Regions from separate parts of the Spiribacter insolitus genome, predicted to be linked through region 1. Evidence: predicted binding sites of a transcription regulator. Region 1 holds the regulator's gene; the other holds the start of a gene.
What was found. Region 1 encodes FNR, which switches genes on or off when oxygen is low (the NO sensors DNR and NnrR bind a similar motif). Its sites were predicted from a motif close to TTGATNTANATCAA; they were not measured.
Positions count from the first base shown of each region.

Region 2: the regulator FNR is predicted to act here: its motif matches at 3,067-3,080, upstream of ccoN (cytochrome-c oxidase, cbb3-type subunit I).

Region 1 covers NZ_JBAKFF010000001.1:1,211,710-1,216,836, forward strand. Annotated here, with positions in the region: gene V6X30_RS06095 (MFS transporter) at 1-703, opposite strand, end outside; gene V6X30_RS06100 (aspartate aminotransferase family protein) at 804-2,105, opposite strand; gene sufT (putative Fe-S cluster assembly protein SufT) at 2,233-2,784, shown strand; gene fnr (fumarate/nitrate reduction transcriptional regulator Fnr) at 2,825-3,604, opposite strand; gene thiL (thiamine-phosphate kinase) at 3,704-4,663, opposite strand; gene nusB (transcription antitermination factor NusB) at 4,676-5,127, opposite strand, start outside; gene ribH (6,7-dimethyl-8-ribityllumazine synthase) at 5,125-5,127, opposite strand, start outside.
Region 2 covers NZ_JBAKFF010000001.1:1,865,055-1,870,181, reverse strand. Annotated here, with positions in the region: gene thiE (thiamine phosphate synthase) at 1-285, opposite strand, end outside; gene V6X30_RS09440 (rubredoxin) at 288-458, opposite strand; gene V6X30_RS09435 (phosphodiesterase) at 535-1,308, opposite strand; gene V6X30_RS09430 (polysaccharide deacetylase family protein) at 1,305-2,447, opposite strand; gene V6X30_RS09425 (YfaZ family outer membrane protein) at 2,413-2,982, opposite strand; gene ccoN (cytochrome-c oxidase, cbb3-type subunit I) at 3,143-4,564, shown strand; gene ccoO (cytochrome-c oxidase, cbb3-type subunit II) at 4,576-5,127, shown strand, end outside.

The DNA of each region.
Region 1 (5,127 bases):
TGCGATAGAAGCGCGCATCGCGAAGCACGGCCGCCCGCGTCCAGTCCGGCACCGGCGCTGCCGTGGGTGGAGATGAAGAGGCGTCATCTCCCCCGGCCGCGGATAACGGCGTTGGCAGGCGCGCATGCTGTCGCAGCAGGAGCAGGCAGGCCGGCAAGGCCACCACCAGCAACAGCGCTGCCACGACCCACCAACTCCCCCGCCAGCCAAACGCTGCCATTAACGCCACCGCCAGCGCGGGCAGTAGCGCCTCGCCGCTGGGCAGGCCAAGCGTCACCGCGCCGATGGCGGTGCCCCGTGCCGTCGTCACCCGGCGCCCGATGGTCGTCTGCGCGACATGCATCATCAACCCCTGACCACACAGGCGCAGGAGCAGGAACGCTGGAACCAGCCAGAGGGCACCCGGTGCGACGGCCAGCATCACCGCCCCGAGGGCGGCGCCCGCCATGACTCCGGTCGTGAACAGCGGCAGCGGGAGTTGGTCGACGCCGCGTCCAAGCCAGATGACCAGCACGCCGCTCGCCAGCGTGGCGGCGGAGTACAGGCCACCGAATTCCGCATTGCTGAGGGCGAAGGCCTGCCGCAATTCGCCCCCGAACAGCGAAATAAAATAGGTCTGACCGGACCCGGAGAGAAATGCCAGCAGGAAACCGAAACCGAGCAGATAGCGATGACCCGCCAGACTTTGCAGAGAAGTGCGCATCAATTCGTCGATCCCGAATCAAAAAAGGCCCGGCTAAGCCGGGCCTTGTCGTTCGCGCCGGGCGCCGCCGCAGCGGCGCCACGAGCGGCAGGGAAGGAAATCAGCCGGTGCTGCGCATGGCCTCGGGCTGTTCGCCGCTGCCCGTCTCGACAAGGGCCGCCTCGAACTGATCCACCGCCCAGTCGATCTCCTCGGCGGTGACGATCAGCGGCGGAATCCAGCGGATCACATTGCCGCCCCATGGGCCGCAGCGGATCATCAGCAGTCCGCGGTGCTCGCAGGCCTTGAGCATCTTCGCGCCCCGGTCACCATCGGGCTTGCCGTGGGCGTCTACCAGATGCGTGCCGATCATCAGCCCCCTGCCGGAGATGTTGCCGATTTCCGGATGGCGCTTCTGCACATCCTCGAGCCGCGCCCAGAGCTGGGCACCACGATCGGCGGCGTTCTCGACGAGCTTCTCGTCGCGCATGACATCCAGCGTGGCCAGACCGGCGGCACAGGCTACCGCGTTACCGCCGTAGGTCCCGCCCTGGGAACCCGGCAGCGCCTTGCTCATGAGCTCCGCCGGGGCGGCCATGAACGAGAGCTGGAAGCCACTGGCGACGCCCTTGGCGGAGACCACCACATCCGGTTCGACGCCGAAGTTCTCGTAGCCCCACATCATGCCGGTGCGGCCGTTGCCCGACTGCACCTCGTCCATGATCAGCAGAATGCCGTGCTTCTCGCAGCGCTCCTGCAGACCCTGCATGTATTTGGTGTTGGCCGGAATATAGCCCGCCTCCCCCTGGATCGGTTCGATGAGCATCGCCGCCGTCTCCATGGGCGTGCTCTGGACCTGCAGGATGTAGTCGAGCTCGCGCAGTGCGAAATCCGCCGCCTCGTCCTCGCTCATCCCGTACCAGTAGGTATCCGGGAACGGCGCCGTCACCACGCCGCCCATCATCGGCTGGACGCCCTGGCGCACCGCCGCGCTGGAGGTGGTGGTGGACAGCGAGCCCATGGTGCGGCCGTGGAAGCAGCCGCGGAAGGCGATGATATTGGGCTTGCCGGTGGCCTGCCGGGCCAGACGGATGGACGCCTCCACCGCCTCGGTACCGGCATTGGAGAAGAAAACACTGTCAATATGATCGGGCAGCAGCTCGACGATCCGATCCGAGAGCTCGAGGATCGGGCGGTGCTTCATGATCGCGTACTGCGCGTGGACCACCTTGTCGATCTGCGCCTTCGCCGCCTCAACGACCCGCGGGTGGCAGTGGCCGGTACTCAGCACGCCGATCCCCGACGCGAAGTCCATGTACTTGCCGCCATCCTCGGAGTAGACGTACATGCCCTGCGCGCGCTCGACCAGAATGTCGCTGGACTGGCGCAGCAGCGGCGAGAGATGGTGGACGTTGTCGCTCATGACATAGCCTCCTGGCTAAAGAATTCCCAATTCAGCATACGCGATCCGCGCCTGCATTTCTCCCCGGGTCGGACAACAAAACGCCGGATGATATCCTTATCGGACTCAGTCCGAAGAGGTTTCAAGGATGGCGATGCAAAGCAACGAGCCGGTGATTTTCGAGCGCGACTGCGAGGCGGCGCTGATCCCGGCCGGAGACACCGGCATCATCCCCAAGGGGGCGGAAGGCATGATCACCCAGGCGCTGGGCGGGAGCTATACCGTCTACATCCAGGGCAATCTGTTCCGCATTGACGGCAAGGATGCCGATGCCATCGGCAAGGAGCCGGAGCCGACGCCGGAGCTCCCGGATAACGCCTCGGCAGAGGACGTCGAGCAGCTCGTCTGGGATCAGATGCGGCGCTGCTACGACCCGGAGATCCCCATCAACATCGTCGAGCTGGGGCTGGTCTACCGCTGCGATATCACGCTCAACGACGATGGCACCCGGTCGGTGGACATCGACATGACGCTCACCGCACCGGGCTGCGGCATGGGCGATATCCTGGCCTATGATGTGCGCGAGAAAGTCAGACAGATCCCGACCATCGAGGAGGTCAAGGTGGAGATCGTCTTCGATCCGCCGTGGAGCTTTGAGATGATGTCGGAGGCGGCGAAGCTGCAGACCGGCATGATGTAGCGTTGCGGCCAGCGATGCGGCACCGATCCTCTATGCGAGTCTAGTCGGTGCCGTCGCCGCGCCGCGGCTCGGCGGGCTCCTCAATCATCCCGCGACCGGCCAGCTCGCTCAGCGCATCCGGCTCGATGAGCTGGATCTCCCGACCCTCGGCCTTCAGCCAGCCCTGATCGGAGAAGCGCCGGAACAGCCGGCTCATGGTCTCCGGCGCGAGCCCGAGGTAGTTGCCCAGATCGCTGCGCGCCACGGGCAGGCGGAAGCGCGTGGCGGACAGACCGCGTCGGGCAAAGCGATCGGAGAAGCTCATCAGCAGCATCGCCAGGCGCTCCTCGGCACTGCGCCGGGCCATGGCGAAGAGCATCTCCTGGTCGGCGAAGATTTCCTTGGACATCAGGCGCAGCAACTGGCGCTGCAACCCTGGAATATCCGCCGCCAGATGTTCGAGCTGCTCGAACGGCAGCTCGCAGATGCTGGTGGTCTCCAGCGACGCCGCCGAGCAGGGATGCACCCAGGTGTTGATGGCATCGAGCCCCACCAGCTCCCCGGGGAGGTGAAAGCCCGTGACCTGCTCCTCGCCCTCTTCGGTCGTGGTGTAAGTCTTCAGCGAACCCGAGCGCACGGCATAAATGGCCTGAAAGTTGTCTCCGCCCCAATACAGGTGATCGCCCCGCTGCAGCGGCCGCCTGCGCTCCACGATGGAATCGAGCTGCTCGATATCCGCCTCGCTGAGCGACATGGGAAGGCAGAGCTGATTCAGGCTGCAATGGGCACAGGCCTGGCGGAGACTGGAGATACGAAAGTCCGAGAGATCGGAATCGCTCATTGGCTGTCCTGCCTTTGGTCGCCGTCGCAACCACTCCTCCGGAGTTGGATTCTCACGCATAAAGCATACTTCAGGTGCGGTACCGGTGCCACAACAGACTCAATCCGCGAAATGGCGGTAGCCGGCGGCGGCCTCGAGGATGCGCTCATCACCCCACCAGACGCCCTCGCCCTGGCGCACCTCGCCGATGCAGCGCACCGGCGTGCGCGCACGCCGGGCGGCGGCCCGCACCGCTCCCCCGGCCCCGCGCGGCGCGGTAAAGCAGAGCTCGTAGTCGTCCCCCCCGCCGAGCTGCAGGCGACGCGCCCCGGCCTCTCCCGCCCAGCGCTGCAGCCGCGCCGAGGGCCGGCAGCAGGCCGGATCGAGATGCAGCGCCACACCACTGCGCTCGGCGATATGACCGGCATCGGCGGCAAGACCATCGGAGAGATCAATGGCGGCACTGGCCACGCCGGCCAGCGCCTGACCCAGTGCCACCCGCGGCCGAGGCGCAATGAAGGCCTGTTGCAGCCCCCGCCAGTGTGCCAGCTCCCGGTCTCCGTCCTGCTGCCAGACCGCCAGGCCGGCGGCGGCCTCGCCCGGCCGCCCGGACACCCAGACCACATCCCCGGGATGGGCACCATCCCGGCGCAGGGCGACACCCGCGGCCCGACCCGTGATCTGCAGGCTCACGGTCAATGGCCCACGGGTCACATCGCCGCCGATCAGGGCTACACCGCTATCCCGTGCCAGACACCCAAGGCCATCGGCAAATTCAGCCACCCAGGGCTCGTCCGGCGCCGGCAGCGTCAGGCCCAGCAGCGCCCAGCAGGGCTCACCGCCCATGGCGGCGATGTCACTCAGGTTCACCGCCAGCGCCCGGTAGCCGACCCAGTAAGCCGGCAGATCCGCCGGGAAATGCACCCCCTCGACCAGGGTATCGAGGGCCATCAGCAGGGGCCGATCGCCGGGCTGGGTGATGGCGGCGTCATCCCCGGGCCCGAGCAGGACGTCGTCACGGATGGCACCCAGCCGGGCCAGGTAGCGTTCGATGAGTTGGAATTCGGAACAGCCGGCCATGCCGTTGACCGGTCAGCGCCGCCGAGTCTTCAGCTCGGCGGCCCGCAGGGGCTGGTCGCGGCCGACGCGGTCAAGTACGCCGTTGATGTAGCGATGGCTCTGCTCGGCGCCGAACGCCTTGGCCAGTTCCACTGCCTGGTCGATGCACACCCGGTAGGGTACCTCCAGACGCTCGCGCAGCTCATAGGTGCCCAGGCGCAGCAGCGAGCGTTCCACCGGATCGAGGTTGCGCGCCGGGCGATCGAGATAGCGGTCGAACGCCGCATCCAGGCTGTCCGCCTCATCCGTAATGCCGCGGAAGACCTCCGAGAAATAGTCCAGGTCCATCCGGCCCAGGCGATGCTCGCCGAGGAACTGCCGCTGGATGTCGGCGGGGTCCTGCCCTGTCAACTGCCACTGATAGAGCGCCTGGAGCACGCGCCGGCGGGCCCGCGCCCGGGCGCGGTTGGCCTTCGCATGGTTCA
Region 2 (5,127 bases), 650 kb from region 1:
CGCGGCCAGGTCATTGTCGTCACGGCCAAGATGGACGCCATCCGCCGCAACCGCGACCGCCAGCCCCACGTCATCGTTGACGATGAACGTCGCCCCCCGCTCGCGACACAGACTGGCGATGGTCTTCGCCTCCGCATGCCGCCGATGGGCGTCATCGGACTTGTCGCGATACTGCACCACCCGGGCGCCACCGCGCAGCGCCGCATCAACCGCGGACTCCAGCGCGACCGGCCGCGGCCAGCGGGCATCGGTGATGACGTAGAGCCCGGCGATGGCCCGCGCCATGATCAGATTTCGATCATCTCAAAGTCGGACTTGCCTGCCCCGCACTCCGGGCAGACAAAGTCATCCGGGATATCCTCCCAGCGGGTGCCGGGAGCGATGCCCTCGTCGGGCAGACCGTCTTCCTCTTCATAAATCCAGCCGCAGACTACACACATCCAGGAGCGATACTCCATCGCCTATGCCTCCGTCGTCGAGTGAAAATCCAGCGTTACCCTAAAGGCTGTGTCGGGGGCTGGAAAGCCCGCGACATCAAGCGCCGCTCACGCGCACCACACCGGTGTCGATACCGCCGTCGGCGCGCAGGTCGAGCCAGCGGAACGCGGGCGGTCCGCGATCGATGGCAAACCCCTCTGCGCCGGCGAGAAACTGGGCCGCGGTGGCCGGCGTGGCAAGGGTGCGGCAGCCATTGGCATGACCATCAAATGCCATGTGGACATGACCACAGACCACGGCCCGAACGCGATAATCCCCGGCCAGCCGCTGGAACAGCGCCCCGGGGTTGTCGAGGCCGATGGCATCCAGCCAGGCGGTGCCCACCGGGAATGGCGGGTGATGCAGTGCCACCAGACAATACGCGGTCGAGCAGTCCGCCAGCGCCCTATCCAGAGCGGCGAGCTCCGCCACGTCCAGATGCCCGGGCACCTCGCCGGTCTGCAGTGAATCGAGGCCGATGAGGGTCCAGTCACCGATCCGCAGTGTACGCGCAGCGCTGACTGGCCCGTCGGCAAACGCGGCCTGCAGCCCAGCGCGGTCATCGTGGTTGCCGGGCATGACAAGACCGGGCAGATCCAGCGATATCAATGCCTGCCGCAGTCGTTGGTAAGCCTCATCACTGCCATCATGGACCAGGTCGCCGGTGTGCAATAGGCCGTCGGCGCTGACCGCCCAGGGGGCCATGGCGCGCAGCGTGGCCTGAAAGCGTGCCTCGGGCAGGATGCCCGCCTGTTCCGTCGCCGGATCGGCGAACAGATGCGTATCGGTTATCTGCAGCAGGCGGGGACCGTTGGGCGGGATGACGCTCATGTGCCGCCGCGCCCCTGGATCCAGAGCTGGCTGAACCAGTAATAACGGCCGCTGCCATCCGGCGCAGTGCAGTTGTAGCGACTTCGGCCAAGCGGCAGATCGGTGTCGCCGCGCACCGCGAACCGCACCCCCTCCTCCAGCCATTCCGGCAGCAGACGCTCGCCCTGGTAGTAACAGGCCAGCTGCGCGGAGGTCTGCTCCGGCAGGGGGTCAAGCGTCAGGGTCAGACGAGGTGCCTGTACAGACGCCCGGACCGGGTCCAATGGCTGCTGGTCCACCACCGGGAGCGCCCGCGAGTTCACTTTCAGCGCAAACCCCTCGAGCCCGGCAAAGCGCTCATTCATGGGATAACGGGGCAAGGCGAGCGAATTGGAGTGGATACCGATGGCACCCGACTGCTGCCCGAAGGCGACAAACCCCATCTCCGCGGCCAGATCCATGAGCTCGAGGCTGTACTCGCCATAGGGATAGGCCAGCAGCGGCGGCGACTGATAGAGGGCATCCCCCAACTCCTCGGCGAGACGCTGCTGTGCCGCTGTCAGATCGTCCTCAATGCGGGCGCGCCACTGCGGCCGCGTCTCATCGTCATCACGGACGAATAGCGGGGCGTGAGAACGGGAATGGTTGCCGAAACGCGCGCCATCGGACGCCATTTCGCGCAGCTGATCCCAGTCGAGATAACCGTCATAGCCGGCATTTACGCCCTCGGTGGCGACGAAGACTGTATACGGCCAATCACGGGCGGCGAGCATCGGGTGGGCCACCTCACGCACACTGCGATAGGCATCATCGAAGGTAATGGCCACCGTACGATCAGGAAGCGGCTCGCGGGTCTGCAATGCCTCCACCACCCGCCCGAGCGGGACGATGTTGAAGTCGTTGTCGTCCAGATAATCCAGATGCGCCTGGAACTGCTCGCGGGTGACGCTGGTGCCGGGGTAATCCGGGTTACCCACGCGGTGGTACATAAGCACCGAGGCCAGGGTCTCCGGCGCAACGGACCCGGGTTCGGCCTGGGCCTCATCCTGCGCCCGGGCCATGGGTACAAGTGCCGCTGCCGCCAGCAGACCCGCCGTTACCGCCGCCAGCCAGCGGCCCCGGCGGTCAGAAGTCGACGTTGAAGCCTGCGTAGACGCCATCGTCGAAGTTCCGATCGCCACCCGATCCATCGTAGCTCAGCTCGATGCGGCGATAGCCGAGGTAGATATCGGCGTCCTCAAGGATGCGGAACTCGCCACGAACCGAGTATTCCCGATACCCATCGATGTCATGCACCGAGGTGGCCGACGGGGCATAGTAGGCCGCACCCGCCACACCGGCGCGATTGTAATCCGGCAGCGTCCAGCGCAGCTTGCCGCCGATGGCGAGCGCCGCCCCGTCGGCACTGCGATGATCATCGTTGATGTAGGGGATCTTGCCACCGATGCCCAGCACCAGGGTGTTGCGGCCCGGTTCGGGACGGTCGACCAGGTGCAGATCCGCTTCGACGATGTTGCCACCACTGTCGTGATGCATCAGTGCGGCCCCGGCCTCCAGGTCGTCGCGGGCCAGTGCCTTGCTATAACCCACCTGCGCGGCATCACCGCTGAAGTTGATATCCAGGGAATCGGCCGCCGCCGGCAGCGCAAGGCCGACGGCGACCAACCCACCGATCATTCGACTGCAGTATTTCATCGACCGAGACTCCTTAAGCCTTCGTCTTGACTTTTACTTAATGATACACGTCAAACGGCCCGGCGGCGCATGAACAATCCGGTTTTGATCTGGATCAAAGCGCTGGCGATCCGGTCGTTGGAAACTTAAGCGTCACCACAATTCCAACACTGGATCCATCATGCAAACACCTGCCGCGTACAACGATCGAGTCGTGCGTCAGTTCACCATCATGACGGTGGTCTGGGGCATCGTGGGCATGCTCGTGGGCGTGATCATCGCCGCTCAGCTACTCTGGCCCGCGCTCAACTTCGACGTCCCCTGGCTGACCTACAGCCGCCTGCGGCCGCTACACACCAATGCGGTGATCTTTGCGTTCGGCGGCTCAGCGCTGTTCGCCACGTCCTACTATGTCGTGCAGCGGACCTGTGGCGTCCGGCTTATGGGCGACCGGCTCGCGGCCTTCAGCTTCTGGGGCTGGCAGGTGGTGATCGTCGGCGCCATCTTCACGCTGCCGTTCGGCTATACGCAGAGCAAGGAGTACGCCGAGCTGATCTGGCCGCTGGATATCCTGATCACGCTGGTCTGGGTGGCCTACGCGGTGTCCTTCTTCGGCACCATCCTGCGGCGGCGGACCAAGCATATCTACGTCGCCAACTGGTTCTACGGAGCTTTCATCGTCGCCGTGGCCATGCTGCATATCGTCAACAGCCTGGCCATCCCGACTTCGCTCACCCAGTCCTACCCAGTGTACGCGGGCGCCGTGGATGCCATGGTGCAGTGGTGGTATGGCCACAACGCGGTGGGCTTTTTCCTGACCGCCGGCTTCCTGGGAATGATGTACTACTTCGTCCCCAAGCAGGCCGGTCGGCCGATTTACTCCTACCGCCTGTCGGTGGTGCACTTCTGGGCGCTGATCTCGATCTACATGTGGGCCGGCCCGCATCATCTGCATTGGACGGCCCTGCCGGAGTGGACCCAGTCGGTGGGGATGGTATTCTCGTTGATCCTGCTCGCGCCGTCCTGGGGCGGCATGATCAACGGCATCATGACCCTCTCCGGGGCCTGGCATAAGCTCCGGGATGACCCGATCATCCGCTTCCTGGTGGTGAGTCTGTCGTTCTACGGCATGTCCACCTTCGAGGGCCCGATGATGGCGATCCGGACGGTCAACGCCCTGTCGCACTACACCGACTGGACCATCGGCCATGTCCACTCCGGCGCGCTCGGCTGGGTGGCCTTCATCACCATCGGTTCGATCTACATGCTGGTGCCGCGGCTGTTCAACCGCGAGCAGATGTACAGCGTGCCGCTGATCAACGTCCACTTCTGGGTCTCCACCATCGGGGTGGTGCTCTACATCGCCTCCATGTGGATCGCCGGCGTCATGCAGGGGCTCATGTGGCGGGCGGTCAACGATGACGGCACGCTGACCTACAGCTTCATCGAGTCTCTTTCCGCGACCTATCCGTACTACGCGGTACGGCTGCTCGGCGGCCTGCTCTTCTTCGCCGGCATGCTGATCATGGCCTACAACGTCTGGCGCACGATTCGTCCGGTTGAGGCGGCTCGCCCGGCCACTGCCCCTGCGGCCAGCGCCTGAGGAGGATCGACATGTCGCATGAAGTCGTCGAGAAGAACGCCGGGCTGATGGCGGTGCTGATCTTCATCGTGATCAGCATCGGCGGACTGGTCGAGATCGTCCCGCTGTTTTTCTCGCAGCAGACCACCGAGCCGGCACCCGGCGTGGAACCCCTGCCGGCCATCGAGTTCGCCGGCCGGGACATCTATGTGGCCAACGGCTGCTACAACTGTCACTCCCAGCAGATCCGGCCTTTCCGGGCCGAGACCGAGCGCTACGGGGATTACTCCAAGGCCGGCGAGTTCGTCTATGACCGGCCCTTCCAGTGGGGCTCCAAGCGCACCGGCCCCGACCTGGCCCGGGTGGGCGGTATTTACACGGATGACTGGCACTACGTGCATCTGATCAATCCGCGTGACGTCGTGCCGCAGTCGAACATGCCGGGCTATCCCTGGTTCGCCGAGCGCACGGTGGATGCCGAGCAGGTGGCGAAGAGCATGGCAGCCCAGCGGGATTACCTGGGTGTGCCCTACAGCGACGAGGACATCGCCGCGGCCCGGGAACTGGAAGGCGTTACCGAGATG